Regions from separate parts of the Streptosporangium heterodermiicola genome, predicted to be linked through region 1. Evidence: riboswitches for the same ligand, from Rfam matches in the RefSeq annotation. Region 1 holds a riboswitch; each other region holds the start of a gene.
The links. A riboswitch is a leader RNA that binds a small molecule or an ion and turns the genes downstream of it on or off. The one in region 1 is predicted to bind cobalamin.

Region 1 (7,172 bases):
AGACGCTCTTCGGGCAGTCGGGGCCCGGCACGGGGGCGGGCCGCTGGGCGAGCGTCAAGGCCGTCTTCGTGGGGGGAGCGGGGGTCCTCGTGGCGGGAGGGGGCGACGGGGGTGACAAGTTCGACGGGGTTGGGGTGACCGGGCCTGGGGTGGGTGAGGTGGTGGGCGGCCCGGTGGGCGAGGCGCGCCGTTCCAGGGGGAACGGCACTCGCGGATCGGACGGTCCGGAGCGCCTCGCCGGGGTGAGGGGGGCGGGTGGTCCGGAGTGCTTCGTCGAGGTGAAGGGTTTGGACGATACGGGGCGTCTCGCCGGAGTGAGGGGGCCGGATGTTCCGGAGCGCCCTGCCGGGGTGGGGGGGCCGGGTGTGGACAGGTCCGGGGTGGCGGGGAGTGTCACCCGCTCGCCGTCGTCGGTCACCCGCGAGGCGCCGGACCGGATCGTCGCGTAGACCTCGTCGGCGAAGGACAGCGCCGCCTCCTTCCCGGCCGCACCCTTTTCCGGGACGCCGGGATAGCGGGCCACGGCGTCGTACCAGCTCGCCGGGTCGTCGCCGGGGCCACCGCCGCCGGTGCGGCGCCGATGGTCGGCGAGCAGTGCGGCGCCGCCCATGATGTTGGCGGAGGGGTCCTCGCGCAGCCGGTCCGGGGAGAGGCCGGTCAGCTCCGAGGCCCGTCGCAGGGTGTCCTCCGGCGGGTCCGGCGCCAGGGGCGGAAGGGCGATCACCCGTGGCCGGGTCTCGTCGCCGCGCGGGTCCTCCCCGGCGCCGTGGGGGCGCCCGGGTTCGGCCCGGCCGTCGATCAGGTGCATCGGGCCGTACCCGGCGGAGACGCTGGGCAGGCCGCCGTGGCCCTCCCAGCGGGACTCCAGGTAGGAGAGCGCGAGCAGCACGCTCTCCGGCACCCCGTACCGCCGTGCCGCCTCGGTGAAGGCGGCCTGCCTGCCGGAGCGCGGCCTCGCCCCCGTCGATGTCACCGCGCCGGGAGGCGTCGTGGTCTCGGAGGGGGTGGGGGGTGTCCGGGGCCGGGTGGGCAGGTCCCCGGGGAGTGCCGCCTCCGCGGGGACGACCGAGGCCGGGACGATCGAGGCCAGGGTGATCGAGGCCGGGGTGATCGAGGCCGGGACGATCGAGGCCGGGGTGATCGAGGTCAGGATGGTGAGAGCGACGACGGTGATCCCCGGCAGGCGGTGCATAGCGGTTCCTCCCCCTCTGATAACTACCTAGAGTTATCAGAGATTACCGAGTGTCGTGCGTTGCGACGGGATTGAGATGTTGAAGAGATTCTCTGCCCGAAATCGGGCAGGAAACTTGGTGTGTTCTCTCCCGGATGCGTATGGTCCTGCTCTGTGTCCACGGCACGGAATCCGCACGAGGATCTGATCACCCACCTGACCCGGACGAGCGCGCTCGGTCCGGGCGAGGCGGCGCGGGTCGTCGCGGACGTGCTGGCCTACTTCTCGGAGCCCGTCGACGAGTTCGTCCGGCGGCGTCACGCGGAGCTCAAGGCCAGGGGGCTGGTCAACGACGAGATCTTCCCCAGGGTGGCCGCCGAACTGGCGGTACGCCGTGTCGCGGCCCCCGAACTCTCCCTGCGGCAGCTTCGCCGCATCGTCTACGGGTAGCGGACGACGGCACCTCGATCGTTTACGGATGAACGGATAAGGAGCGGTTACATGTGCGGAATCGTGGCCTACGTGGGGCCCAAGGACGCGGCACCCATCCTGCTGGAGGGCCTGCAGCGTCTTGAGTACCGGGGCTACGACTCGGCCGGGGTGGTGGTCTCCAACAAGGGCCTCAAGATGCGCAAGGTCAAGGGCCGGGTGGCCGACCTGGCGGCGGTCGTGCCCGCGCGGTTCAAGGGCGGCCTGGGCATCGGCCACACCCGCTGGGCCACCCACGGCGCGCCCAGCGACGTCAACGCCCACCCGCACCTGTCCACCGACGAGCGCATCGGCGTCGTGCACAACGGCATCATCGAGAACGCCGACGAGCTGCGCGCCAAGCTGGAGGCCGACGGGGCGATCTTCCTGTCGGAGACCGACACCGAGGTGCTGTCGCACCTGATCGCCCGTACGGTGAAGGAGGCCGACTCGCTGGAGGAGGCCGTGCGGACCGCGCTCAAGCGGGTCGTCGGCACGTACGGGATCGCGGTGATCGACTCCGAGCGGCCCGGCGAGGTGGTCGTGGCGCGCAACGGCAGCCCCATCGTGCTGGGCATCGGTGAGAAGGAGATGTTCGCCGCGTCCGACGTCGCCGCGCTGGTCCGCTACACCCGCCAGGTGGTGCACCTGGAGGACGGCGAGATCGCCGTGCTGCGGGCCGACGGGTTCAACACCTTCGCCAGCGACGCGCGGGAGACGGCCAAGGAGACGCTGACCGTCGACTGGGAGGCCGGGCACTACGACACCGGCGGCTACGAGCACTACCTGCTCAAGGAGATCTCCGAGCAGCCCGACACGGTGGCCAGGACGCTGCGCGGGCGGCTGGACGACCGCTTCCACATCGCCCACCTGGGCGGCCTCAACATGGACGCGCGGGAGACCCGCTCGTTCCGCCGGGTGAAGATCATCGGCTGTGGGTCCGCGTACTACTCGGGCCAGATCGGCGCGCAGCTCATCGAGGAGCTGGCGCGCATCCCGGCCGACGCGGAGCCGGCGAGCGAGTTCCGCTACCGCAGCCCGGTGGTGGAGGCCGACACCCTCTACGTGGCGATCAGCCAGTCGGGGGAGACCTACGACACCCTCGCCGCCGTGCAGGAGCTCAAGCGCAAGGGCGGCAGGGTGCTCGGCATCGTCAACACCGTGGGCAGCGCGATCGCCCGCGAGTGCGACGGCGGCGTCTACCTGCACGCGGGTCCCGAGGTCTCGGTGGCGAGCACCAAGGCGTTCACCTCGACCGCCGTGGCCTTCGCGCTGCTCGCGCTGCACCTGGGCCGGGTGCGCGACCTGTCGCCCGCCGACGGCCGCAGGATCTGCGACGGCCTGCGGAGGCTGCCGGACCAGATCAAGGAGATCCTGGCGCTGGAGCCGCAGCTCAAGGAGCTGGCGGGCAGGTACGCCGAGTCGCCGAGCATGATGTTCGTGGGCCGGGTCAGGGGCTACCCGGTGGCCCGCGAGGGCGCGCAGAAGCTCAAGGAGATCTCGTACGTGCACGCCGAGGCGTACCCGGCCAGCGAGCTGAAGCACGGGCCGCTGGCGCTGATCGGGCCGGACATGCCGACGGTGGCGATCGTCCCCGACGACGAGCTGCTGGACAAGAACCTCACCACGCTGGGCGAGATCCGCGCCCGGGGCGGCCGGGTGCTCATGGTGGGCCACCGTACGGCCGATCCCAAGCTGGCCGACGACTGCGTCGTGGTGCCCAAGAACGAGACCGAGCTGGACCCGATCCTGCTGTCGATCCCGCTCCAGCTCTTCGCCTACCACGCGGCCGTGGCGCTGGGCCGGGACGTCGACAAGCCCAGGAACCTGGCCAAGAGCGTCACGGTGGAGTGAGTCCCGCCCTCGGATCCTGTGAAGCGATCGTCTCCGATATCCGGATTTTTGGTGTCTTTTCCGGTGGTCCGTGATCGAGTGCGGACCACCGGAAGTTCCGGCATACCCCACTTCATCACGGAAAGTGATGGGTAGGTAACCTGTGGAATAGGGGGTTCTTGGGGGGAAGGGGCGCTTATGCGCCGTAGGGGGTTTTTCGCATTGGCGGCGGGGGCCGTGCTCGTCGCGGGGTGCGGCACGGACGGCGCCGCCTCCGCGGTGAAGCGCCTGTTCCTCCTCGAACCGACCGCCGACGGCCACGGCTGGGACGGCATCGCGGGCAGGCTGGCGACCGTCCTGGTCCAGTCGGGACTGGTGAGCACCGCGATGGCCGTCGAGCGGGAGGGGGCCCTGGGCTCCGCCCCGCGCGACGCGTTCGGCGCCTTCCGCGGCCCCTTCGCGCGCGAGGGCAGGCTGCTCGTCACCTCGATGCCGATGGTGGCCGCCGCGGAGATCGCCAACACCGCGGCCGTGGTGAACGCCGCCACCCCCATCGCCCGCCTGGTCGGCGACTGGGCGGTCCTGGTCGTCCCCTCCGGCTCCAGCCTGCGTACCTTCGAGGACTTCGTCGCGCGGCTGCGGCGCGACCCCGCGAAGCTGACCGTCGGCGGCCGGTCGGAGGGCGGCTCCGACCACGTGCTCTACGGCATGATCGGCAAGTGCCTCGGGGTGGACACCCGGCTGCTGGAGTACGCCGGATACCTCACCCCCGAGGACGCCGCCGACGCGCTGCACGCCGGTGGGGTGGCGGCCCTGCTGGGGTCGGCGCGCGCCCTGCGGCCCGAGATCGCCGCGGGCCGCCTGCGGCCCCTGGTGGTCTCCTCCGGCGGCCGGATCGACGGGATCGACGCCCCGACGCTCATGGAGGTCGACGTCCGGCTGGAGTACAGCGACTGGTGCGGCCTGCTGGGGCCCAAGGACATGAGCCCGGGGGACCGGGACGCCGCGATCGCCCTGTGCGACGGTATCGACGCCACGCCGCGCTGGCGTGCCCTGTGCGCGTCCCACGGCTGGAGCCGGGTCTACCTCAGCGGCGACGAGTTTCGCCAGTGGCTCTCCACCGAGACGGCCCGCACTCGCGGTGTGCTTCACGAGCTCGGGCTGCTGAAGTCGTCCGACACAACTTGTTGGGGTAGTTGCGTCAGACGCCCCTAGATGTAGGATCCTGCTCGTTGCTGGTTCGCCCCGCGAGGGGCGAGGCAAGAGGGAACCCGGTGAGATTCCGGGACTGCCCCGCAGCGGTGAACGGGAACGAAAGCCGTCATTTGAGCACTGGGTGAGTCATGCCCGGGAAGCGACGGCCGGTAGGCGTGTGTGGTGTGCCCGTGAGTCCGAAGACCTGCCGGTGACGTGATTGTCCAGGGCCTCGTGGGAGGGCCCGCGGAACGAGGCGATCCGGCGTGCCCGGGATCGCTCGCGGACGCGTGCCCATCCGGCGGAGCCGTACGGGGAAGTCCGATCGAGCGAGGGGCACTACGTGACACAGGCATTGGCGGAGACCGCGGCGGGTACCGCGACGGGCGATGGCGACGTGGAGAATGTCGCGAATGCCGGAAACACCGGGAACGTCGGGAACGTCGGGAACGCGGTGTCGACCGCGACGGGCGGCGTCGGGAACGCCGGGATCGCGACGGACAACGGCGATGTCGAGAATGCCGCGAATGTCGAGAATGCCGCCAGCGCGTTGGACGGGCGCAGGCTGGCCATCGACGAGGCCGCCGCACGGGTGATCACCGATCCCGCCAACTCCAGGGTCGCCGCCGCGATGCTGGCCGGGCTGATCGCCGACGAGGCCGCCGGGCACGGCGTCCGTGACTTCTCCGAGTCCGTCGCCGCGACCCACGAGGCGGGGCTGATCCAGGACGGGCTCGCGGAGTTCGTGGCCGCCCACGCCGGGGTGCTGGACGCGTTGATCGACCCGGAGGCCGACGCCAGGTTCGAGTACTTCGGGCTGCGTACCGTCTATGACCGCTACCTGCTGCGCCACCCGAGGACCCGCAAGGTCCTGGAGCGCCCGCAGCACTTCTTCCTCCGGGTGGCCTGCGGCCTGTCCGAGACCGTCGAGGAGGCCGCCGAGCTGTACGCGCTCATGGCAACCCTGTCCTACCTGCCCAGCTCGCCCACGCTGTTCAACTCCGGCTCGCGCAGGCCCCAGCTCTCCTCGTGCTTCCTGCTCGACTCGCCCCGCGACGAGCTGGAGTCCATCTACGACCGCTACGGGCAGGTCGCGCGGCTGTCGAAGTACGCGGGGGGCATCGGGATCGCCTGGACCAGGGTCCGCTCGCGGGGCTCGCTGATCCGGGGCACCAACGGCCACTCCAACGGCATCGTGCCCTGGCTGCGCACGCTCGACTCCAGCGTCGCCGCGGTCAACCAGGGCGGCCGGCGCAAGGGCGCGGCCTGCGTCTACCTGGAGCCCTGGCACGCCGACGTCGAGGAGTTCCTGGAGCTGCGCGACAACACCGGCGAGGAGGCCCGCCGCACGCACAACCTGAACCTGGCCAACTGGATCCCCGACGAGTTCATGCGCCGCGTCGAGGTCGACGGGGTCTGGTCGCTGTTCGACCCCAAGGAGGTCCCGCACCTCACCGACCTGTACGGCGCCGCGTTCGACGACGCCTACCGGGCCGCCGAGGCCGAGGGCCGGTTCACCCGGCAGATCCCCGCCCGCACCCTGTACGGGCGGATGATGCGCACGCTCGCCCAGACCGGCAACGGCTGGATGACCTTCAAGGACGCGGCCAACCGGACCTCCAACCAGACGGCCAGGCCGGAGAACGTCATCCACCTGTCGAACCTCTGCACCGAGATCCTGGAGGTCACCGGCGACGCGGAGACCGCCGTCTGCAACCTCGGCTCGATCAACCTCGCCGCCCACCTGGCCGAGGGTTCCTCCGAGGACGGGATCGACTGGGCCCGGCTGCGCGCGACCGTCCGCACCGCCGTGCGGTTCCTCGACCGCACCATCGACCTGGGCTTCTACCCGACCCCCGAGGCGGAGGCGGCCAACCGGAGGTGGCGCCCGATCGGGCTCGGCGTGATGGGCCTGGCCGACGTGCTGTTCGCGCTGCGGCTGCCGTTCGACTCGCCGCGCGCCCTGGAGCTGTCCACCAGGATCTCCGAGGAGATCGCGCTCGCCGCGTACCGGACCTCCTCCGACCTGGCCGTGGAGCGGGGCCGCCACCCCTCGTACGAGGAGACCAGGGCCGCCGACGGGGTGCTGCACCCCGACCACTACGGGGCGGCGGGGTCGGCGGAGTGGGCGGAGCTCAGGGAGCGGATCGCCGGGACCGGCCTGCGCAACTCGCTGATGGTCGCGATCGCGCCGACGGCCACGATCGCCTCCATCGCGGGCTGCTACGAGTGCATCGAGCCGCAGGTCTCCAACGTCTTCAAGCGCGAGACCCTCTCGGGGGAGTTCCTCCAGGTCAACCGCTATCTTGTCCGCGACCTGCAGGCCCGTGGCCTGTGGACCCCGCTGACCCGCGACGCGATCAAGCGCGCCGACGGCTCCGTCCAGGACATCCCGGAGATCCCCGCCGACCTGAAGGCGCTCTACCGGACCGCCTGGGAGCTGCCGCAGAAGGCGCTGATCGATCTGGCCGCCGCGCGCACCCCGTACATCGACCAGTCGCAGTCG
Region 2 (7,172 bases), on a different contig from region 1:
CGGCTGGCCGAAGGGATCGGCGCGTCCTTGAGCGGCCTCGTCGGCGGCGGCCTCTACCATCTGTTCGAGACCGCCGGGCACCTGCCCGGATTCTGGCTGGCCATCGCCGCCCAGTGCCTGCTGCTGCCGGTGATCGTGCTGCTCGCGGGCCGCCGAGGCGTCCTCGCCTGACAACGTCGGGGGCGACGCCCGATGCGGGCGTTCACCGCTGCGATCGGCCTCGAAGTCGCTCCGCCCGGAGAAAGGGAAGATCACGATAATGAAGGTGTTCCAGATCGGCGCAGCCGGAGGCGTGGGCCGCCGGCTCGCCCGCCAGCTCACCGCCCGCGGTGAGCTGGTCACCGGCATGCACCGTGACCCCGCGCAAGCCGAGACCGTGCGCGCGGCCGGTGCGACGCCGCTGGCAGGTGACCTCGTCGGCGACTCGGTGCAGGAGCTGGCACGCGGGCTCGGCGGGCATGACGCCGTGGTGTTCTCCGCCGGAGCCCACGGCACCGGCCCGGACATGACCACCGCGATTGACGGCAGGGGCCTGGAGAAGGCCGCGGACGCCGCCGCCCGGGCCGGAGTGCCGCGGTTCGTGCTCGTCTCGGCGTTCCCCGAGGCCGGGCGCGGCCCCCAGAGCACGGAGGGCTTCGAGCACTACATGAGGGTGAAGAAGAGCGCCGACGTCTACCTCGCCCGCACCGATCTCGACTGGCTCATCGTCCGGCCGGGGACTCTCCTGGACGAGCCGGGAACCGGCCGTGTCACCGCCGGCCTCGCGATCGAGTACGGAGGCGTGCCGCGCGATGACGTCGCGGCGTTCATCGACGCCGCCCTGCACGAGCCGGCACTGAGCCGCACGATCGTCGAACTCACCGCCGGCCAGACCCCCGTCGTCGACGCGGTCGCCAGGCTTGTGACCTCATCGACGGGCCGTCGCCCCTCCTGAACCCCGATCACACGGCAGAAGAGGGCGGTAACCGGAACGATGGGCTCCGTGGCGGACCCGGCACGGCCCGTGATCCGCGCTGGGCAGCGGCACCCACGCCTCGCCAGAGCGGGGCGCGGCTAGGGTCGCGGTATGCGCATCGTGTCGTTGTTGCCCGCCGCCACCGACATCGTGGCGGTGCTCGGGCTGGGCGCTGACCTGGTCGGACGCACCCATGAGTGTGACTGGCCGCCCGAGGTGGTGGAGGGTGTGCCGGTGGTCACGGCGGCGGAGTTCGCCGCGGACCGGATGAGCAGCAGGGAGATCTCCGACGCGGTGGGCGGCGCCGCCCACCGGGGCTCGTCGCTGTACACCCTCGACATCGAACGGCTGGCGGCCCTGGCCCCCGACGTGGTGCTGACACAGGACCTGTGCGAGGTGTGCGCGGTCTCCTACACGGGGGTGTCGCGGGCGGTGCGGCTGCTCGACTCCGGTCCGCGGGTGATCAGCCTGGAACCGCGCACACTTCCCGACGTGCTGCGCTGCATCGAGCACCTCGGTGAGGCGCTCGGGGTGGCGCACGTGGCGTCGCGGCGGGTCGCCGAGCTGGAGGAGCGGCTCGCGGCGGTGCGGTCGGCGGTCGCGGACCGGCCGAGGCCGCGGGTGGCGGCGATCGAGTGGCTGGACCCGCTGTGGCCCGCCGGTCACTGGGTTCCCGAGCAGATCCGGGCTGCGGGCGGTGAGCCGCTGCTGGCCGAGGCGGGCGAGCACACCACCGCCATCGACTGGGAGAGGCTGCGAGCCTCCCGGCCCGAGGTGGTGCTGCTGATGCCCTGCGGCTTTCCGCCCGATCGGACGCGAGCGGAGTGGCCTTCGCTGACCCGCCTTCCGGGCTGGGCCGACCTGCCGGCGGTCCGCGCGGGCCAGGTGTGGGTGCTGGACGGCCCGGCGTACTTCAACAGGCCCGGACCGCGCGTGGTGCGGGGCGTGGAGGTCCTCGCCCAGGTGCTCCACGGGGTGCCCGCCAGCGCTCCTGTCGAACGTGAGGAGGCGCACCGGGTCTGACGGGTGGTGCGGCCTTTGTCGTTGATGGGTGATGTGCGAGCATGGTCGGCGTAGGCGAGCGCGGACTGAGGAAGCCGGTGTGAATCCGGCGCGGTCCCGCCACTGTGATCGGCGAGCGAATCCCCACCACGCCACTGCCCCTCCCCGGGGTGGGAAGGCGGGGACGAGCCTCGACCCGAGAGCCAGGAGACTCACGCGGTCGCCTCCTCGATGAACTGGGGCGGATTTCCCCGGGGAGGAGCTGGGCTCTCGTGCCCGTCGAGCCGGTGGCCGCGCCGAGAAGCCCTGTGGCATTCCCTCTTTCAGATCCGCCCCGTTGTGCAGATTCCGTGAGAGGAACACGTCATGACGGGCAGACGCCCCATTCCCCTGCTGCTCGCCCTCCTGGTGTCCGGAGTGCTGGCCGCCTGCGGCGGCACCCCCGCTGAGAACATCCCGGCCGCCGCTCCGGCGGCCTCCGCGCCCGCGGGCTTCCCGCTCACCCTCGACAACTGCGGCGAGAAAAACACCTACGAGCGGCCACCGCGACGGGCGATCTCCATGAACCAGCACGCCACCGAGGTGATGCTGGCACTCGGCCTGGAGAAGTCGATGATCGGCACCGCCTACCTCGACGACAAGGTGCTACCGGAGTACAAGGCGGCCTACGACGCCATCAAGGTCGTCTCGAAGGAGTACCCGGCGTACGAGGCCCTCCTGGCGGAGGAACCCGACTTCGTCTACGGCGGCTTCGCCAGCACCTTCGACGAGAAGGAGGGCCGCAGCCGGGACGCCCTGCACAAGGCGGGCATCAAGACGTACCTGAACGTCGAGGAGTGCGCCAAGGGCGCGGTGTCGGTGGACCTGGTCGACACCGAGATCCGCAACGTCGCGAAGATCTTCGGCGTCTCCGGCCGGGCCGAACCGTTGATCACCACATTGCGGGCGACCCTCGACGGTGTGAAGACCAAGGTCGGCGACGCCGCCCCGGTCAAGTTGTTCGTCTACGACAGCGGCGACAAGACCGCCTTCACCGCCGGCGGCAAGGGCGTCGGCAACGAGATCATCAAGCTGGCCGGAGCCGAGAACGTGTTCGCCGACGTCGACAAGGTGTGGGGGGACGTGTCGTTCGAACAGGTCGCCGAGCGCGCGCCCGACTGGATCGTCATCTACGACTACGGCGACCAGCCGGTGGCCGACAAGGAGAGGTTCCTGCTGGCCAACCCGGCACTGAAGGACGTACCGGCCATCAAGAACAAGCGGTTCGCGGTGCTGCCTTTGTCGTCGGTGGTACTCGGCGTGCGGGCGCCGGGGGCCGTCGAGGCGCTGGCCCGGCAGCTGCACGCCGACCGGTTCCGGTGAGCGAGGCGATCGCGGGCGCCGTGCTTCCAGCGCGGCGCCCGGGACTGCCGTACCCGGTCGTGATCGGCCTGCTCGTGCTCCTGCTCGGCGGGGCGGTCACCGCGGCCGTCGCGGCCGGGTCGGTGGCCCTGCCGGCCGGGCAGGTGTGGGGCATCCTGCTCCACCACCTCCACCCCGCCCTGGCCGAACCGACCTGGACACCCGTGCGCGAGACCATCGTGATGGACGTACGGCTGCCGCGCGTCGTCCTGGCGGGGGTGATCGGCGCGGGCCTGTCGGTCTGCGGCATGGCCCTGCAGGCGCTGGTGCGCAACCCATTGGCCGATCCGATGCTGCTCGGGGTCTCCTCCGGCGCCAGTGTCGGGGCGGTCACCGTGGTGGTGTTCGGCCTGAGCGTGTTCGGCGCCTTCAGCCTGCCGATCGCGGCCTTCCTCGGGGCGCTGGCCGCGCTGGTGGCGGTCTACTTCCTGGCCCGCTCGGGCGGGCGCATGACGACGGTGCGGCTGGTGCTGGCCGGGGTGGCCACGGCCGAGGTGCTCTCAGCCGTGGCCAGCTTCCTGGTGGTGACCTCCAACGACCCGCACAAGACGCAGGCGGCGGTGCGCTGGATGCTGGGCGGCCTGGCCGGGACCACCTGGACGGTGGTGGGGATCCCGGCGGTGGCCGTCCTGGTGGGCACCGCCGCGCTGATCGGGGTGTCGCGGCCGCTGAACCTGCTGCTGGCAGGGGAGGAGGCCGCGGCCTCGCTCGGGCTGGACGTGCACCGCTTCCGGGCGGCGCTGTTCGTGCTGGTCGCCATGATGATCGGCACGATCGTCGCGGTCAGCGGGACCATCGGCTTCGTAGGGCTGATCATGCCGCACGTCGTGCGGCTGCTGATCGGCGCCGACCACCGCCGGGCCCTCCCGGCGACGGCGCTGCTCGGCGCGGCCTTCCTCATCGCGGCCGACCTGGCCGCCCGCACCCTGATCGCGCCGGAGGAGATCCCGGTGGGCATCATCACCGCCCTGGTCGGCGGGCCGTTCTTCCTGTGGCTGATGCGGAGGCGCTCCACATGACACTGACCATGGAAGAGGTGTCGGTCCGCGTCGGCGACCGCGACCTGGTCCGCGAGGTCTCGCTGGAGGTCGCCGACGGGGAGGTGCTGGCCCTGGTCGGACCCAACGGGGCGGGCAAGTCGACGCTGCTGCGTACCCTCTACCGGGCGCGCAGGCCGACCGGCGGCCGGGTGCTGCTGGACGGCGAGGACGTGTGGCGCATGCCCGCGGGCCGGCTGGCCCGCCGCCTGGCCGCGGTCCTGCAGGAGAGCGGCGGCGACTTCGAGCTGTCGGTGTACGACGTCGTCGCCATGGGCCGCACCCCGCACAAACGGGCCTTCGACGGCGACAACGCGGAGGACAAGGCGATCATCGCCGACGCGCTGGGACGGCTGGATGTGGCCGATCTGGCGTACGCGCCCTTCGACCGGCTCTCAGGCGGGGAGAAGCAACGGGTGCTGATCGCGCGGGCGCTGGCCCAGCGACCGGCCACGATGGTGCTGGACGAGCCGACCAACCACCTGGACCTGCGCCACCAGCTCGACGCGCTGAACCTGGTGCGCGACCTCGGCGTCACCGCGGTGGTCGCCCTGCACGACCTCAACATGGCCGCCGCCTTCTGCGACCGCGTCTGCGTCATGGACGCCGGCCGCGTCGTCGCGCTCGGCACCCCCGCCGACGTACTGACCCCCGCCCTGCTCGCCGAGGTCTACCGGGTCGACGCCGACGTGGCGCTCCACCCCGAGACAGGGGTGCCACAGGTGAGCCTCCGAACCGGAGGGAGCCGCCCCACGAACTGAATCCCTCTTTGCATGAAAAGCCGGATCCGCCATCCGGCTTGTTCACCGTGCGCCTTTCACGAATGGAGCTTCGGTACAAATGGAATCGGCATCGACCGAATCGATTCTGACGGCCCTCGGAACGGTCGCCGGATTCGGCTCGTTCTTTTCCCTGCACATCGGCGGCGATGCGGCCGGGTGGCACGACGTGAAATCCGACTACGAACGCGGTTTCACCGACCTGGTGGAGGCGACGGCCACACGATACGGCACCCGCGAACTGCGCATCGGCGCCTCGATCGCCCAGCTCGGCCACGCCGCGCGGCTCTGGTCGCCGCTGCTGGGCACCGTGCTCACCCATCAGGTGGTGCCCGACCTGACCCGCCTGGACCGCGCCGACGACGGCCCGCGCCTGCGCCTGCCCGCCCCGGTGGGATGGCGCTACGAATCACCGGATCAGCTCTACGAGCTGGTGATTCGCCATCACCTGGAACCACTGGCCGCGGGCCTGCGGGTGAAGGTCGCCCCCGGCCTGCTGTACGGCAACGCCGCCTCCGCCCTGGCCGAGGCCGGCCGCGCGATAGCGGCCGTCCGCCCGGACCTGACCGAGCCCGCCACCCACCTGGTCGCCGACCTGCTGACCCGCGGCCACCTCGCGGGAAAGGGAACGCTCATCTCCCCTGAACTGGCCTTCCGGCGCACCACGTGCTGCCTTTATTACCGGGTGCCGGACGGTTCCAAATGCGACGACTGCTCATTGGCGAAGAAATGAATTCTTGAATTCACCGCGATCCCATGCCTATGGTGTTGCGTGTAGTTCGCACGTGCAAATCACCTGCAGAAGGAGGAAGCGCATGGCACACCACGGATTCGCCGAGCCCGAGGGCCCGCAGGACTGCCTGAAGTCCCACACCCCGGCGGTGGACTCGCCGTTCGAGTGGCGTCAGGACGACGACGAGTAGATCGCCCAGGCCGGGGCCCCTCGCCGGGCCCCGGCCCCGCCCCGGCAAGAGGAGCACTCGTGATCGCACAGGTCCGCCGCGACGCGCCCGGCGACCCCGTCGTGCCCAGCCTGATCTCCTACTCCGCCTTCCCCGACGAGGGCACGGAGGTGACCGGCGGCGCGGCCCTCGGCGACGAGGAGGCGGCGCGGGCCGCCGCGCTCGGGGAAGCGATCGAACGCCACTGCGCCAACCAGGTGCCCGCCGGGCTGCGCCGGGCCGCCTACCGCGACCTGGCCGAACCCGCCGCCGACCCGCGCGCGTTCGCCCTCTACTCGGCCGACCAGTACCGGGCGCGCGGGTTCCCGTTCGTCGCGATGACCCCCGAGCTGGAGATCGCCTGGGCACCCGCCGAGGACCTGGTCGCCGCGGAGCGGGTCCTGGTGCCCGCCTCGCTGGTGTACGTGAACTACTTCACCGGCCCCCGCCGCGCCGAGCCGCTCACCAACTACCCGATCCTCGCCGGGACCGCCGCCGCCACGACCCCGCAGCGGGCCAGGCAAGCGGCGCTGCGCGAGGTCCTCGAACGCGACGCCGTGACCACGTGGTGGGCGGGCACCACCCCGGCCTCACCGCTGCCCAGGCCCGCGAGCGGCCCGCTGGCCACGGCGCTGGCCCAGGCCGAGGAGTCGGGGCTGACGGTGTCGCTGCTGCGAGTGCCCTCGACGTTCGACGCGACCGTGGCGGCGGTGTTCGTCGAGGACCGCGCCCACCGCGTCGTGGGGTTCGGCAGCGCCTGCCGGGCAGACGAGCAACAGGCCGCGGCCAAGGCCTTCACCGAGGCCGTCGGCACCTACGAGACCGGCCGCGTCCTGCTGCGCCGCGACATCGCACAACCGCCCTACCTGCGGCGGCGCGCCGACCGGCGCTACCTCGACGCCCTGACGCGCGGCTGGCGCGACGTCAACGACGTCCGCCTGCACGTCCAGGTCTACCTCGACGAACGCCTCCAGGGCGACGCCCTGGACCGATTGCGCCTCCCCGGCGGACCATCGCTGCCGCCGGAGACCACCGGGCCGCTGCGCTCACTCACCGA
Region 3 (7,172 bases), 450 kb from region 1:
ACTTCAGCTGTCCTTCACGAACCGCCCTCATAGGCGTTCGTGTTGACGTGCGCCGGCCTCGATTCAACCCAGCGCGGACGGCCGGACCCCGCCGCCCGCCGCACCGGCCCGCCCGCCGTACCGAACACCGCGCCGACCGTGAACGCACTGCCGCCCGCTCCGCTCGTGTTCATCAGGAACGCTCGAATGGTGGGAGTGACACCTCTGCCGTCCCGCTTCCGACGCGCGGGCCTGGCGGCCCTGTGCTTCGGGTCGGGTTGCCGCCGGATGACATGGTTACCAACAGCGAGAGCGACCTACCTTCGCCTTCGCTATCAGGTGTCCCCGGCCTGTCGTAGCCGGTCCAACGCGTCATTGACCAGGCGACCGAGGTTTCCCAGTTCGTACACCATCCGGTGATGCTCGTTGTCCTCCCAAGCCCTGATGGCCGCCCCGAGGTCGCCCGACCTCCCCGCAGTGATGACGATCTCTTGGCCGTTGACGCGCTTCGTGGCCGCATCGCCCAGGATGACCCAGCCGTACACGGTCACATCCCACGAGCGGCCAGGATCAGGTCAACCACCTTTCCCGGCTGTTCCTGTCCGACAGCCTGAAGATCAGGGCCGTTGCGGATGGACACCAGGTAGCACCCCGAGCGTGACTCCATGGTCACCGTGACATCGCGCCGGCCTTGGGGCCCGATCACCGCGAGTTCCGGCGGGTGTCGCTTCACCCACGTCCGGGAGTCAGGTCGGTTCGGCCAGGTGGGGAGGTCCACATGGTTGCCGTAGAGTCCGAGGCTGATCGTGTTGTGGCGGTGGGCACGAATGCCGTGCTCGGTGAGAAGTCGGTGCACGACGGCCAGAGCCCTGTCCTGGCTTTCCGCTGTGGCGTCGGTGATCACCTCGCCGCACTCGTCGCCACCCTGACTTTCGCTCTGCCTCTCTGTTTCGCCTTGCGTCACTCTCATAACACCCGCCTTTCCTCTCACAGGTGCGCGCTCTTTGGGGCCCTCATGGTTCCGACCCGTTTCTGAGAGCACCGGCAAGGGCATCGCTTACAGCGATAGGAGTGCTAGGGGAAAGATCGCTCACAGCGATACGCTCACTCGGTGGATGTGCGGACTTTCCCAGATGCCCTTAAAGCGATCATGGAGCAGCGAGGGTGGACCCAGACCGATCTCGCCCGTGAGCTAGGTGTTTCTCAGGCATGGGTCTCCGAGGTGTCCCGAGGTCAGAAGGACACCGGCATGGCGAAGGCCATCAACCTGCTGGCGCGCGTGGGCTGGGAAATACGCATATCGCCCAAAGTGGAGGAGTCCGTGGAACGCAGGGAATTTCTGGCAGCCGCCGCATCCGTTATCTTCGTTCCTTCTACCAGTGCGAATCCCTATCAAGACCCCAACTATGTGAACACGTTGGCTACGTCACTTGCTCGCAGCCGCTATGAACTTGGCGGAATTCCCCTCATGTCGCGTGCGTCAAGTCACATGCAGCACGTTGACAGAGTATTGAAAGACGTCAGCGAGCAGCCCCTGCAAAAAGCGGTTTCTGAACTCATGTATCAGGTCACCCTCGTTCTGTATGACGCAGGCAAGCTTGCCCAGGCCGACCGGACCGGTGGAATCGCGCTTGACCTCGCACTCCGAGCCCAGGACTTCAAGAGCCAGGCCCGCGCGTACGACAGCCTGAGCCGGGTCAGTCTCTACCGAGGTGATCACGCCCGAGGAGTCACCTACGCCCAGCGAGGACTACTGGTCCCGGACATCACCAGCAGCCAGCAGGCATCTTTGAACATGCGCCTTGGGCGCTCCCTTGCGCTCATACCGGAGCAGAAAGCAGCGTCCCGGAACGCGCTTGATCGCGCGCTCAACGTCGGAGGGCTTTCCCCCTTCGGAGAGGCCGCCTTGGCGGGTGACGTCGGCATAGGGCTGAGCCACCTTCGCGAGTACGGGGAAGCCGGAACACTGCTGAACGAAGCGGCCAGCACGATCGGGCAATGGTCACCGCTTTTCCGAGCACAGTACCTGGGACGGCAGATACAAACGGCGCTGAGGGCTTCCGACCTGTCTTTCGCAGCCGATCGGATGAACGAACTGGCGCGAGCGCTCCCGTTCGTCGCTTCGGCGAGAGTCAACAAACGGGTTCACGAAATACTCCGAGCGTCCCTCAAATGGAACGCCACCCCGGAGGTACGGCAGGCGCGCGAACACCTGCAATCCATGATTTCCCCTGAAGCGTCATCACCCGCCGTATGACATCGGGTCTCATGGCGTGCCCGTTCTTTCGGAATCCTGCGGACAGTGGTGATGGGTTGCAGATTCAGTCCTGTCCAGGAGGGGGCGCCGTCTTCTTGCTCAGCCATTCCAAGTAAGGGGTCGAACCACCGTCGATCGATGTGAAGGTCACCTCGGGATTGTTCCACGGATGCTCGGATATCAAATGTGATTCCAGGTCCGGGTAGCGCTCCACGGTCGTCCTCAGGAAGATCTGCCACTCTTCCCCTTCGCCCGTTTTCCCCTCATGCCAGAAAACAGACTGTGCAGGTCCGAGGACTTGGCCCGATGCTGCCAATTTCGCACGGATGGCAGATCTGAGAAGATTCATCGCCGCATCACGGCTGTCCGCTGTGGTGGAAACCTGAAGGTAGCCAGTCATGCGGTCAAGCCTAGATCAACTCCCCCGGATCCGGTACGGAAGAGCGAAGACGGCTTCCGGGTGCCTGGAACGCATCTTTATGAAGTCCCTCCACTTCACGATGAGCCCGTTCTTTGGCGGCCTTGCGGACAGTGGTGATGCGTTGCCGTGCCGGCTCAGTTGTCAGTGGCCGCTTCCGGCGTAGCGCTGCTCGGCCAGGGGGAGCGTGATCTCTTCGGCAGGCGGGTTATGCTCGTGGCGCGGTTGGTTCTCCCGGGGCCGTGGTGGTGCCGGGAGTCGTAAGAGGGAACCCGGTGTGATTCCGGGACTGCCCCGCAGCGGTGAGTGGGAACGAACGCCGTCATTGGCACTGGGTGTGTGTGCATCTGGGAAGCGACGGTCAGTAGGAAGTGTGTAGGACGCCCGCGAGTCCGAAGACCTGCCAGTCGCTCGTGCGCCGTCCGGTGTGCGGTGATCCGTGGCCTCGTGGGAGGGCCTGGGATGCGTCTTTCGCATGTCCTCGCTCGTGGCTGTGGGTCGGCATGGCATGAGCCGAGGGAAGGACGCCATGAGCAAGGTCACCACGACCGTTTTGGGGTACCCGCGTATCGGGGGCCGTCGCGAGTTGAAGCGGGCGACGGAGGATTACTGGGCCGGGCGCACGGACGCCGCCGGTCTGAGAGAGACGGCCGCTGGTTTGCGGCTAGGGGTGTGGCGGGAGTTGTCGGGGGCGGGGTTGGATGGGGTGCCGTCCAACACGTTCTCGTTGTATGACCAGGTGTTGGACGCGATCGCGTTGGTGGGTGCGGTGCCCGAGCGGTTTTCCGGGGTCGCGGACCCGTACTTCGCGATGGCCCGCGGCGCCGAGGGGGTCGCGCCGCTGGAGATGACCAAGTGGTTCGACACCAACTACCACTAGTTCAGTCGCAAAGGCAACTATTCACGGGGGAGCGGTCGGCGTAGCAGCTCATTGAGCGATCGATGCTCTGAGCTGCCGGGACGTCTGGGCAACCGGCCATGTAGGTCCCTGAGTTACATGATCGAGATCGCGTTGGCGGGTCGATCCGCGAGGACTTTCATTACAGGGTCAAGGCAGTCCGCCTGCGGCGGCCTGCGCGCGTCGGGCGGTCGCTGGCCGCGCTGCGGCTCTTCGGCCGGTCGCGACCAGCGCCACCCACGCGCTATCCCGCTTGGTAGCCGGACAGCTAAAGCTCAAGGACCTGCCCGCGTTTAGTCATTTAGTAAGTCCGATTTGCGGTTAGAGTACGGACCTTAATCTCCTACCTCATGGCAGCCTCACCCAAAGCTGTTCCGCCGACCTCACCTGGTTAGCGTTGCCTCCTTTGCTGTCGGTGTGCATCGTTAGCATGCGGTTATGAGCACGAAGCGACCTGCTATACCCCGTGATCTACGACGACGCGTCCTCATCGAGGCTGGCCATCGCTGCGCAATCCCGACCTGCCGTGCCACGCCGGTAGAGATCGCACATATCATCCCGTGGGCAAAAGCAAGAAAGCATGAATTCAAAAACTTAATCGCCCTATGTCCAAACTGCCACACACGATTCGACGACCCAAATAACCCTCTCGATCGCAAGGCTATGCGGCAATACAAGGCCAACCTTAACCCGCTTTTGTTTAATTTTGGAGGGAGATCTGATCAGATCGCGCTGGCCTCTTCCTATCAGGAGTTCAGGGCAAACTTCGCTGCTTGGGTTTTTTCCACACAAGCGCTCGGCGCCGCGAAGGCGAAAGCGAATTCCTCCGCCGAAAAAATCGCAGAGCTCAGAAGAGAATCAATCGAACGATTTGCGGACGCCATGGTTTCGTCTATAAGTTTTAAGTTAGTCTGGGAAAATACCAAGGTGCCCGAAATTGCCGGAACGATCATATGTCATGTCGCCGATTGGTCTGATGAAATCTTTGAAAGCCCTTGTCCTTCTTTCGTAGAACTGACTGAACGTGATATTTCGGAGGAACTTTCTGAAATTTCATCGGAGCTGCATCTTTCTGTTTGTGAGGAGATTGGCATTTTGGATGCCGAATTCTGATGCTAAATGAATGGATTTCAATGTTCTCGGTATCTCTCGGATTCTCTGAGACGATCATCTGATTGTCACTGGCGGCTTCAGGTAGAACTAAGGCGTCAGCGCTTCGCGCCGTTGCACGGCGGGGCACGCCCACCCGCGCCGGACGGACATCGGGGCCGGGCATGCGGCCTGGAGGCCGGTCCCGTCCCGCGCCCGCCCGGCGCGGGTGGCCGGACCCCGCCGCCCGCCACACCAGCCTGCCCGCCGTACCGAATGTGCTCGCCGACCGTCAACGCGCTATCACCAGCCACTTACCGCTGCAGCAAACAGCTGGGATATTCGGCACAACCGAAGGTTCACTGCATTTTCCTCGACAACAGCCAGTATTACAGGCTCATCGAACTGTGAGTTTGCCTTTAAATCCTCATTTCCCCTATGAGGGGCCGTAAGCACGAAGGCCGTGACGATCGCTCACTTCGAATATCACCGCGCTCAGTCGGGCGATCGGCTGCCGCGTCCCTCCTTCGTCGGGACTTGCCATCGAATGACTATGGCAACGCAAGCGATGCAAGCATTTTTCTATGCCGTATCGTCAGCTCTGTAATCCGAAGGTACTGTGTGTTTCTGTCGACTCTCAGTGCTTAACATTCAGATTCTAATCCTAGAGGCTTGCACCTTCAATCGTAGCGATTATGCTATCTGCTTCTTGCTTGACCTGCGGATTGCGGAGCCATGCGCGAATTAAGCTGTGAATCAAAAAAGCTTCATGATGACCCAGGCGCGTTGCCAAAAACTTCAATTTGTATTGATGGTCGAGGTTGGAACAGTCAGAAATGGCGGAAAGGAGGTGGTCAACAGACCTAGCAAGTATTTCAGATAGCCATTCCAACTCTAAAGTCGCATTGTTTAAAAGCTCGTCCTCCGGCTCTTGGCTGCCAGGTAAAAAGAGGATTTTAAGGTCGCTGGACTTTTTTGCCAGCGACGAATCTCTTTGATCTCCGTCTAGGATTGCAAATGATTTGAATTGGGAAGATCGTGCGAATACGCGTATTCCAGATAGTACTTCGGAGGCGCTTCCAGCGGAAATTATCTCCAACTCACGCAATAACCAAGGTGCTAGCTCTCCGCACAAGGACTGAAATAAGGTCTTCGCGAACTCGTCCTCCACTAAGACGAAAGCCTTTACTGGTGTTTCGATGCCAACGGAATCTCTTATTTGAGCTCTAGAATTCGGTGTGATTACTCTGATCTTTTGTCCATTCCTGACGCACATTCTAATATTTTCAAGTGGGAAGCGACCCAGGACTTCAGGTGAATGTGTTGCCACAAGCAGTTGTGCTTCTTTTGCAAGTGTTCGCCTTGCGATTTCGTCAATCATGGGTCGCTGACCCATGCTGGAAAGGAAGCTCTCGGGCTCATCCACCATGATCAAATCCCCGGGTTCTAAATATGTTGTCATCGTCCAGTTTAAAACATAGTGAACCCAAATTTCTCCAAGGCTCATTTTCCCACTGTCTATAATATGATCGCCGCTGGTTGCTATTACATAGGGGCAGCACTCTTCGTGCGTATCAGCAGTGCCTTCTGAGATGACAACAGGATTAACGGTAACTTGATCATAGTTACGCCCAAGTATATTTCTTATGCCGTCGAGATCTACGCGACTTAATTGATAGATGGAGCGCTCTTTGGAAACAAAACTGCCGTTGCGCGGATAGTCATCGTACAATATTTGCAATTCACCGAAAGCGCTAATTGCGCTATTGTAGATAGCTATTGAATTGCCGCCAAAGTCATCCTTCCATATTTCGTGGCGACGTTTTGCTGGCCACGTCAAATCTATAGTCCGTGTTACCCTAGAATTAAGTTTCCTCACGGTTATTTCAACTATAGACTTTAGTGCGCTGCTAGCTCTGTCCCCATATAGAGTGTCGACAAATAGTGGTGGTGAGTAACTTGGGATTAAGTAGCCCAAAGAAGCTTCTATTAAGCGCAGTAAGACTGTCTTTCCGGTGCCGTGAGAGCCGACAACAGCCGTTGCCCGATTAAGCTCGATCACTTGTGGTTCAAAGACATCCGATTCGAAAATCTTAATAGATTCAACCTGAACTGGTGCCCGAGTTTCCAGGAGACGCTGCCATCGCTTGATCCGGGCATCGTTGTGGTTCGAAGTGTCGGGCATTTTGAGATCATAACGTCTTACTGCTGTATCTCGGGGAAGTTTAGAAGTTTCGCCCGCTGCGACCGCCGGCCCCAACCGCTACGCGGCCCCTTTGGGGTGCTTCGCATTGGCGCCGGCCGTCTCCACTCCCGCACATGGTTCGCCGGGCTGCGATCAGTGTATTTCTGGCAGGCGTGGTGGCGTGAGTCCCTCCAGATCTCACGCCACCACGCCGTCTAACGGGCACTTCCAGACAGGAGCCCTGTCCAGACGGCCCGAGCTTCACTGATCGAATAGATGAAGGTGTCATGGACTTCGGGACTGCGATCGAGTTGGACGGTTCGCCGAATGAAAGCCTGCCCGCCAC
Region 4 (7,172 bases), on a different contig from region 1:
CGGCCGACGGCGTCCGGCACCGGCTGATCCGGCGGGTGAGGTGCGTCCGCGGGTCGCTGCCGTTCCTGGCGCGGGTGGCCCCGCGGTTCGACTACGGCAGGCAGTCCCACGTCCTGAGCGTGCTCGGGGGCCGGGCGGTCTTCGAGTCGCCGTCGCTGTCGCTCACCCTGTCGTCCAGCGCCACCCTGGAGGCGGACGGGCAGGACGTGCGCTCGGAGTTCAAGCTCAACGAGGGCGAGTGCGCGGTGTTCGCCCTCGACAGGTTCGGCGACGACGTGGCGCTGCGCTCGTGCCCGATCGAGGAGGCCGAGGAGGAGTTCGCCGCGACCGTGGCGTACTGGCGCCGCTGGCTGTCCTCGTCGAACTACCGCGGCCGGTGGCGGGAGATGGTCCACCGGTCCGCGCTGACGCTGAAGCTCCTCACCTACGCGCCGACCGGCGGGATCGTGGCCGCCGTGACGACGAGCCTGCCCGAGCAGATCGGCGGGGAGCGCAACTGGGACTACCGGTACGTCTGGATCCGCGACTCGGCGTTCTGCGTGTACGCGCTGCTGCGGCTGGGCTTCGGCGAGGAGGCCGAGGCGTTCATGGGCTTCCTGGCCCGGCACGTCAGCCGCGACGGCGGCTGCGCCTCGGGCCCGCTGCAGATCATGTACGGCGTCGACGGCCGCATCGAGCTGCCCGAGATCGAGCTGTCCCACCTTGAGGGCTACCGGGGCTCCGGCCCGGTGCGCGTCGGGAACGCCGCCGTGGACCAGCTCCAGCTGGACATCTACGGCGCCCTCCTCGACTCCGTCTACCTCTACGACAAGTGGCACCAGCCGATCTCCAGCGCCCTCTGGGACGATGTCCACATCCTGGTGGACTGGGTCTGCGACAACTGGGACCAGCCCGACGAGGGCGTGTGGGAGACGCGCGGCGGGCGCAAGGACTTCGTCTACTCGCGGCTGATGTGCTGGGTGGCGATAGAGCGGGCCATGCGGATGGCCGCCCACCGCGGGCTGCCCGCCGACACGCCGCGCTGGCAGCTGGCCCGTGACGCGATCTACCGGCAGATCATGCGGCGCGGCTGGTCGGAGGAGCTGAAGGCGTTCGTCCAGCACTTCGACGACGACGTCCTCGACGCCTCGGTGCTGATGATGCCGATGGCGAAGTTCATCTCCCCCACCGACCCGAAGTGGCTGTCGACCCTCGACGCGCTCGGCGCGAACCTGGTGTCCGACTCGCTGGTCTACCGCTACGACCCCGCGGTCAGCCCGGACGGGCTGCGCGGCGAGGACGGCACCTTCTCGATCTGCTCGTTCTGGTACGTCGAGGGGCTCACCCGCGCCGGGCGCCTGGACGAGGCCCGGCTGGCGTTCGAGAAGATGCTCACGTACGCCAACCACCTCGGCCTGTACGCCGAGGAGATCGGGCAGACCGGCGAGCAGCTCGGCAACTTCCCGCAGGCCTTCACCCACCTCGCGCTGATCAGCGCCGCGTTCAACCTCGACCACGCCCTGGGCTGAACCGGGGAGAATCCGGTGCCCGGCGTGACCGGCTCCCCGGGGGAGCCGGTCCGTGTCCGGGGAGCCGGTGAGGCCGTGGGTCAGGCGCCGTCCTCCAGGTCTCCCTCGGACTTGAGGTAGACCTCCTGGAGGTCGCGCAGGATGGCGGGGTCGGGGTGCTCCCACATGCCCCGGTTGGCCGCCTCCAGCAACCGCTCGGCGATCCCGTGCAGCGCCCACGGGTTGGACTTGGCCATGAACGCCTGGTTCTCCGGGTCCAGTACGTAGGTCGCGGCCAGCTTGTCGTACATCCAGTCGGCGACGACACCGGTGGTGGCGTCGTAGCCGAACAGGTAGTCGACGGTGGCGGCCAGCTCGAAGGCGCCCTTGTAGCCGTGCCTGCGCATCGCGGCCAGCCAGCGGGGGTTGACCACCCTGGCGCGGAAGATCCTGGACGTCTCCTCGGAGAGCGTCCTGGTGCGGACCGCGTCCGGCCTGGTGCTGTCGCCGATGTAGGCGGCCGGGGCCTTGCCGGTGAGCGCCCGGACGGTGGCGATCATGCCGCCGTGGTACTGGAAGTAGTCGTCGGAGTCGGCGATGTCGTGCTCGCGGGTGTCGACGTTCTTGGCCGCCACGGCGATCCTGCGGTAGGCCGTCTCCATGTCCTGCCTGGCGGGGACGCCGTCGACGCCCCGGCCGTAGGCGAAGCCGCCCCAGACCGCGTACACCTCGGCCAGGTCGGCGTCGTCGCGCCAGTTGCGGCTGTCGATGAGCGGCAGCAGCCCGGCCCCGTAGGCGCCCGGCCGGGAGCCGAAGATCCGCATGGTGGCCCTGCGCTCGTCGCCGTGCCCGGCGTGGTCGGCGAGCACGTGCGCCCGCACGTAGTTGAGCTCCTCGGGCTCCTCCAGCCCGGCCGCGAGCCGTACGGCGTCGTCCAGCATCGCCACGACGTGCGGGAAGGCGTCGCGGAAGAAGCCGCTGATCCTGACGGTGACGTCCACGCGCGGGCGGCCCAGCTCGGCGGCGGGGATGGGCTCCAGGCCGGTGACGCGGCGCGAGGCCTCGTCCCAGACCGGCCGAACGCCGAGCAGCGCCAGCACCTCGGCGACGTCGTCCCCCGCGGTACGCATGGCGCTGGTCCCCCAGACCGACAGCCCGACCGAGCGCGGCCAGTCTCCGGTGTCGGCGCGGTAGCGCTCCAGCAGGGAGTCGGCCATCGCCTGGCCCGTCTCCCACGCCAGCCTGCTCGGCACGGCCTTGGGGTCGACCGAGTAGAAGTTGCGGCCGGTGGGGAGCACGTTGATCAGCCCGCGCAGCGGCGACCCGCTCGGCCCGGCCGGGACGTAACCGCCGTCGAGGGCGTGCAGGATCGCGTCGATCTCGTCGGTGGTACGCGCCAGCCGGGGCACGACCTCGACGGCGGCGAACCGCAGGATCCGCTCCACCGTCCCGAGATCCGCGCCGGGCGCGCCTGTACCGGCTGAGGCGGCCGTACGGCCCAGGATCTCGGCGGTCACCTCCCCCGCCGCCGACGGATCCCAGCCGCGCAGTTCCATGGCCTCGACCAGGGCACGGGCCAGGGTCTCGGCCTCGTCGACGCCGATCCGTCCCGCGCTGCCGTCCTCGGCCAGGCCGAGGGCCTCGCGCAGCCCGACGAGCGCCTCGCTGCCCGCCCACATCTGCCGGGCGCGGAGCATGGCCAGCACCAGGTCGACGCGCGGCTGCCCCTCGGGAGCGGCTCCCAGTACGTGCAGGCCGTCGCGGATCTGGACGTCCTTGACCTCGCACAGCCAGCCGTCGATGTGCAGCAGGAAGTCGTCGAACTCGGCGTCGTGCGGGCGGTCGGCGACGCCGAGGTCGTGGTCGAGCCTGGCGGCCTGGATGAGCGTCCAGATCTGGGCGCGGATCGCGGGCAGCTTGGCCGGGTCCATCGCCGCGATGGAGGCGTGCTCGTCGAGGAGCTGCTCCAGCCTGGCCATGTCCCCGTAGCTGTCGGCGCGGGCCATCGGCGGGACGAGGTGGTCGACCAGGGTGGCGTGCGCGCGGCGCTTGGCCTGGGTGCCCTCACCGGGGTCGTTGACGAGGAACGGGTAGATCAGCGGCAGGTCGCCGAGCGCGGCGTCCGGGCCGCAGGAGGCCGACAGGCCCGCCGACTTGCCGGGCAGCCACTCCAGGTTGCCGTGCTTGCCCACGTGGACCACGGCGTGGGCGCCGAAGCCGTCGGCCAGCCAGCGGTAGGCGGCCAGGTAGTGGTGGCTGGGCGGCAGGTCGGGGTCGTGGTAGATCGCGATGGGGTTCTCGCCGAAGCCGCGCGGCGGCTGCACCATGACCACCACGTTGCCGGAGCGCAGCGCGGCCAGCACGATCTCGCCCTCCGGGTCGCGCGACCTGTCCACGAACAGCTCGCCGGGTGCCGGGCCCCAGTGCTCCTCCATCCGGGCGCGCAGGTCCGCGGGGAGGGTGGCGTACCACTCGGCGTACCGGCTCGCCGCGATGCGCACCGGGTTCCCGGCGAGCTGCTCCTCGGTGAGCCAGTCCTGGTCCTGCCCGCCCGCGGCGATCAGCGCGTGGATGAGCGCGTCGCCGTCCTGCCCGGTCACCCCGGGCAGCTCGTCCTCGGCGCCGATGTCGTACCCGCGCTCGCGCAGCGCGGCCAGCAGCCGCACCAGGCTGGCCGGGGTGTCCAGGCCGACGGCGTTGCCGATGCGGGCGTGCTTGGTGGGGTAGGCCGACAGCATCAGCACCAGCCGCCGCTCGGCGGGCGGGATGTGCCGCAGCGCGGCGTGCCGCACCGCGATGCCCGCCACCCGCGAGGCCCGCTCGGGGTCGGCCACGTAGACGGTGAGCCCGTCCTCGTCGATCTCCTTGAAGGAGAACGGCACCGTGATGATCCGCCCGTCGAACTCGGGGATCGCGACCTGGGTGGCGGCGTCCAGCGGGGACAGGCCGTCGTCGTTCTCCTCCCAGGAGGCCCGGCTGCTCGTCAGGCACAGGCCCTGCAGGATCGGCACGTCCAGCTCGGCGAGCGCGCCGACGTCCCAGGCCTCGTCGTCCCCGCCCGCCGACGCGGTCGCCGGGCGGGTGCCGCCCGCGGCGAGCACGGTCACCACCAGGGCGTCCACCGTACGCAGGACCTCCACCAGGCCGGGCTCGGCGGTGCGCAGGGAGGCGCAGTACACCGGCAGGGCCCGCGCGCCCGCGTCCTCGATCGCCGAGCAGAGCGCCTCGACGAAGGCCGTGTTTCCGGCCACGTGGTGGGCCCGGTAGTAGAGCACCCCGACGACGGGCCCGTCCTGGTCGCGCGCCTCGCGCTCCAGCGTCCCCCACGCGGGGGTGGGCTCGGGCGCGGCGAACCCGTGGCCGGTGAGCAGCAGCGTGTCGGACAGGAAGTGGTGCAGCTCGGTCAGGTTGGCCGGGCCGCCGTGGGCGAGGTAGGCGTGCGCCTCGGCGCAGACCCCGCCGGGCACGGTGGACAGCTCCATCAGCTCGGCGTCGGGCGCCTGCTCGCCGCCGAGCACGACGACGGGCCGGGGACCGGCGAGCAGGGCGTCCAGCCCCTCCTCCCAGGCGCGGCGCCCGCCCAGCAGGCGTACCACGACCAGGTCGGCGCCCTCCAGCAGCGGCGGGAGGTCGGCTGCGGCGAGCCTGGCGGGGTTGCCGAGCCGGTAGTCGGCGCCGCTCGCGCGGGCGCTCAGCAGGTCGGTGTCAGAGGTCGAGAGCAGGAGGATCACGCGCCACACTCCAGGAGAGGCAGGGCGGTACGGCCCAGGGACGCCACGGCGTGGCGGGGGAACGGCGATGTCACGGTGTCGCGGGGGAACGGCGAAGAGCGCACGGAGCTTCCTCCCTCGGGGTCCTCGCCCCGGGTCGTCGTCGGCCGCGACGGCTGGAGTCTCCTGGCTCCCGGATCGGTGCTCACCCCGGCCTTCCCGCCCGTCGTCGGACAGTGGCCCGGGTGGGGTTCGCTCCCCGGTTACAGTGGCGGGACCGCGCCGGAATCACACCGGCTTCCTCCCTTTGCCGTCGCCACCGATGACACTACGGCAGTCCGGTTCGTTGCAAGAAACTGGCGTTAACATCCTTCGAGTGTCCATTGCCGACTTTTCCGGACGATCACGACTCGACGCGTGCCCCGGGGCGCTCCAGGTCCATGCCGCCGCGGACGGCGGCCTGGCCCGCGTCCGCGTGCCCGGCGGCCGTCTCACCCCCTCCCAGCTGCGCGAACTCGCCGAGGCCGCGTCGACGTACGGCGGCGGCGTCATCGAGCTGACCTCCCGGGCGAACGTCCAGGTACGCGGCCTCGGCCCGGAGGATCCGGACGGCGACGCGGGAAGCGATACGGAGAGCGATACGGGGAACGGGTTCGCCGCGCGGATGGCGAGGGCGGGCCTGCTGCCCTCGGCGACGCACGAGCGGATCCGCAACATCCTCGCCTCCCCGCTGACCGGACTGGACGGACCGGCCCGGCTGAACAGACCGAGCGGACCGAGCGGACCGAGCGACCTGAACGGCCTGAACGGGCCAAGTGGCATGGACGCTCCGGACCACCCGGACCGTTCAAGCCATCCAGGCCAGCCAGGCCATCCAGGTCGTTCAAGCCGTTCAGGTCATCCGGAAGGCGGCGGGGTCGTCGACGTCACACCGCTGATCGGTGAGCTGGACCGGCGGCTGTGCGCCAGCCCCGCCCTCGCCGCCCTGCCGGGGCGGTTCATGTTCGCCCTCGACGACGGCCGGGGAGACGTGGCCGGTCTGGGCGCGGACGCCGGGATCCTGCCCACGGGGCCGGACGAGGCCGCGCTGATCCTCGCCGGGACCGACACCGGCCTGCGCGTCCCGCTGGACGGAGCCGTGACCGCCCTGCTCGCCGCCGCCGAGGCGTTCCTCGACGAGCTGGCCACCCGGGACGTCACCGCCTGGCGGATCGCCGAACTCCCCGGCGGCCCCTCCCTGATCGCCGCTCGCGTGCGAACCGCCCTCGACCTCCCCGGTACGACGCCCTTCGACCCGGTAAGGCTGCGGGTCGTACCCCTCGGACCGGTCGGCGTCATCGGGAGCACGAACGGGACAGGGAGCGAAACCGGTGCCGGAGGCGAGGCGGGCCCGGGAAGCGGCACCCGAAGCGACACCGGGGGCGGCGTCAGGAACGACATCGAGAGCGGCACCGGAGATGGCATCGGAGACGGGAACGGCGACGACATCGGGGACGACATCGGCGACGAGGTCGCGCGGGTCGCGCTCGGGGTGGCGATCCCACTGGGACGGCTGACCTCCGCGACGGCACTGCTGCTCGCGGACGCCGCCTCGGGCGGGGAGATCCGGCTCACGCCGTGGCGTGGCGTGGTCCTGCCCGGCCTGGACCGCGCCGAGGTCGCGGGCACGGCCGCCCGCCTGGAGGCCGCCGGGCTCGTCGTCGATCCCGCCTCTCCGTGGATCGGTGTGACGGCCTGCACCGGCCGCCCCGGCTGCGCCAAGTCCCTGGCCGACGTCCAGGCCGACGCGGCGACCGCGATAACCGTCGGCACGGCCCCGCCGTCCGGGAGAGGGGCGGGCACCGATACGCTCCCCGTGCACTGGGCGGGGTGCGGCAGGCGCTGCGGCCGTCCGAGGGGGCGGGTCGCGGATGTGGTCGCCACCGGTGACGGCTACCGCCTGGAGCTGGACGGCACCGGCCTGACCTGTTCCGGC

Region 2: linked by a shared signal. The riboswitch ahead of ACSC1Q_RS35050 (ABC transporter substrate-binding protein) and the one ahead of ACSC1Q_RS04710 (ribonucleoside-diphosphate reductase subunit alpha) in region 1 are both predicted to bind cobalamin.
Region 3: linked by a shared signal. The riboswitch ahead of ACSC1Q_RS06665 (uroporphyrinogen decarboxylase/cobalamine-independent methonine synthase family protein) and the one ahead of ACSC1Q_RS04710 (ribonucleoside-diphosphate reductase subunit alpha) in region 1 are both predicted to bind cobalamin.
Region 4: linked by a shared signal. The riboswitch ahead of cobN (cobaltochelatase subunit CobN) and the one ahead of ACSC1Q_RS04710 (ribonucleoside-diphosphate reductase subunit alpha) in region 1 are both predicted to bind cobalamin.

The regions. Positions count from the first base shown of each region.
Region 1 is NZ_JBPJSR010000002.1:191,232-198,403, forward strand. It holds gene ACSC1Q_RS04690 (N-acetylmuramoyl-L-alanine amidase) at 1-1,192, opposite strand, end outside; gene ACSC1Q_RS04695 (hypothetical protein) at 1,346-1,621, shown strand; gene glmS (glutamine--fructose-6-phosphate transaminase (isomerizing)) at 1,673-3,493, shown strand; gene ACSC1Q_RS04705 (tripartite tricarboxylate transporter substrate-binding protein) at 3,695-4,687, shown strand; cobalamin riboswitch at 4,692-4,893, shown strand; gene ACSC1Q_RS04710 (ribonucleoside-diphosphate reductase subunit alpha) at 5,010-7,172, shown strand, end outside.
Region 2 is NZ_JBPJSR010000022.1:133,241-140,412, forward strand. It holds gene ACSC1Q_RS35035 (MFS transporter) at 1-171, shown strand, start outside; gene ACSC1Q_RS35040 (NAD(P)H-binding protein) at 260-934, shown strand; gene ACSC1Q_RS35045 (cobalamin-binding protein) at 1,067-1,978, shown strand; cobalamin riboswitch at 1,993-2,191, shown strand; gene ACSC1Q_RS35050 (ABC transporter substrate-binding protein) at 2,324-3,319, shown strand; gene ACSC1Q_RS35055 (FecCD family ABC transporter permease) at 3,316-4,377, shown strand; gene ACSC1Q_RS35060 (ABC transporter ATP-binding protein) at 4,374-5,156, shown strand; gene ACSC1Q_RS35065 ((2Fe-2S)-binding protein) at 5,344-5,907, shown strand; gene ACSC1Q_RS35070 (YcaO-like family protein) at 6,157-7,172, shown strand, end outside.
Region 3 is NZ_JBPJSR010000002.1:639,299-646,470, forward strand. It holds gene ACSC1Q_RS06645 (hypothetical protein) at 315-524, opposite strand; gene ACSC1Q_RS06650 (hypothetical protein) at 527-949, opposite strand; gene ACSC1Q_RS06655 (helix-turn-helix domain-containing protein) at 1,091-2,236, shown strand; gene cutA (divalent-cation tolerance protein CutA) at 2,301-2,636, opposite strand; cobalamin riboswitch at 2,864-3,076, shown strand; gene ACSC1Q_RS06665 (uroporphyrinogen decarboxylase/cobalamine-independent methonine synthase family protein) at 3,184-3,534, shown strand; gene ACSC1Q_RS06670 (HNH endonuclease) at 3,991-4,665, shown strand; gene ACSC1Q_RS06675 (OLD family protein) at 5,306-6,826, opposite strand.
Region 4 is NZ_JBPJSR010000013.1:237,261-244,432, reverse strand. It holds gene ACSC1Q_RS27300 (glycoside hydrolase family 15 protein) at 1-1,508, shown strand, start outside; gene cobN (cobaltochelatase subunit CobN) at 1,589-5,218, opposite strand; cobalamin riboswitch at 5,355-5,527, opposite strand; gene ACSC1Q_RS27290 (ferredoxin-like domain-containing protein) at 5,574-7,172, shown strand, end outside.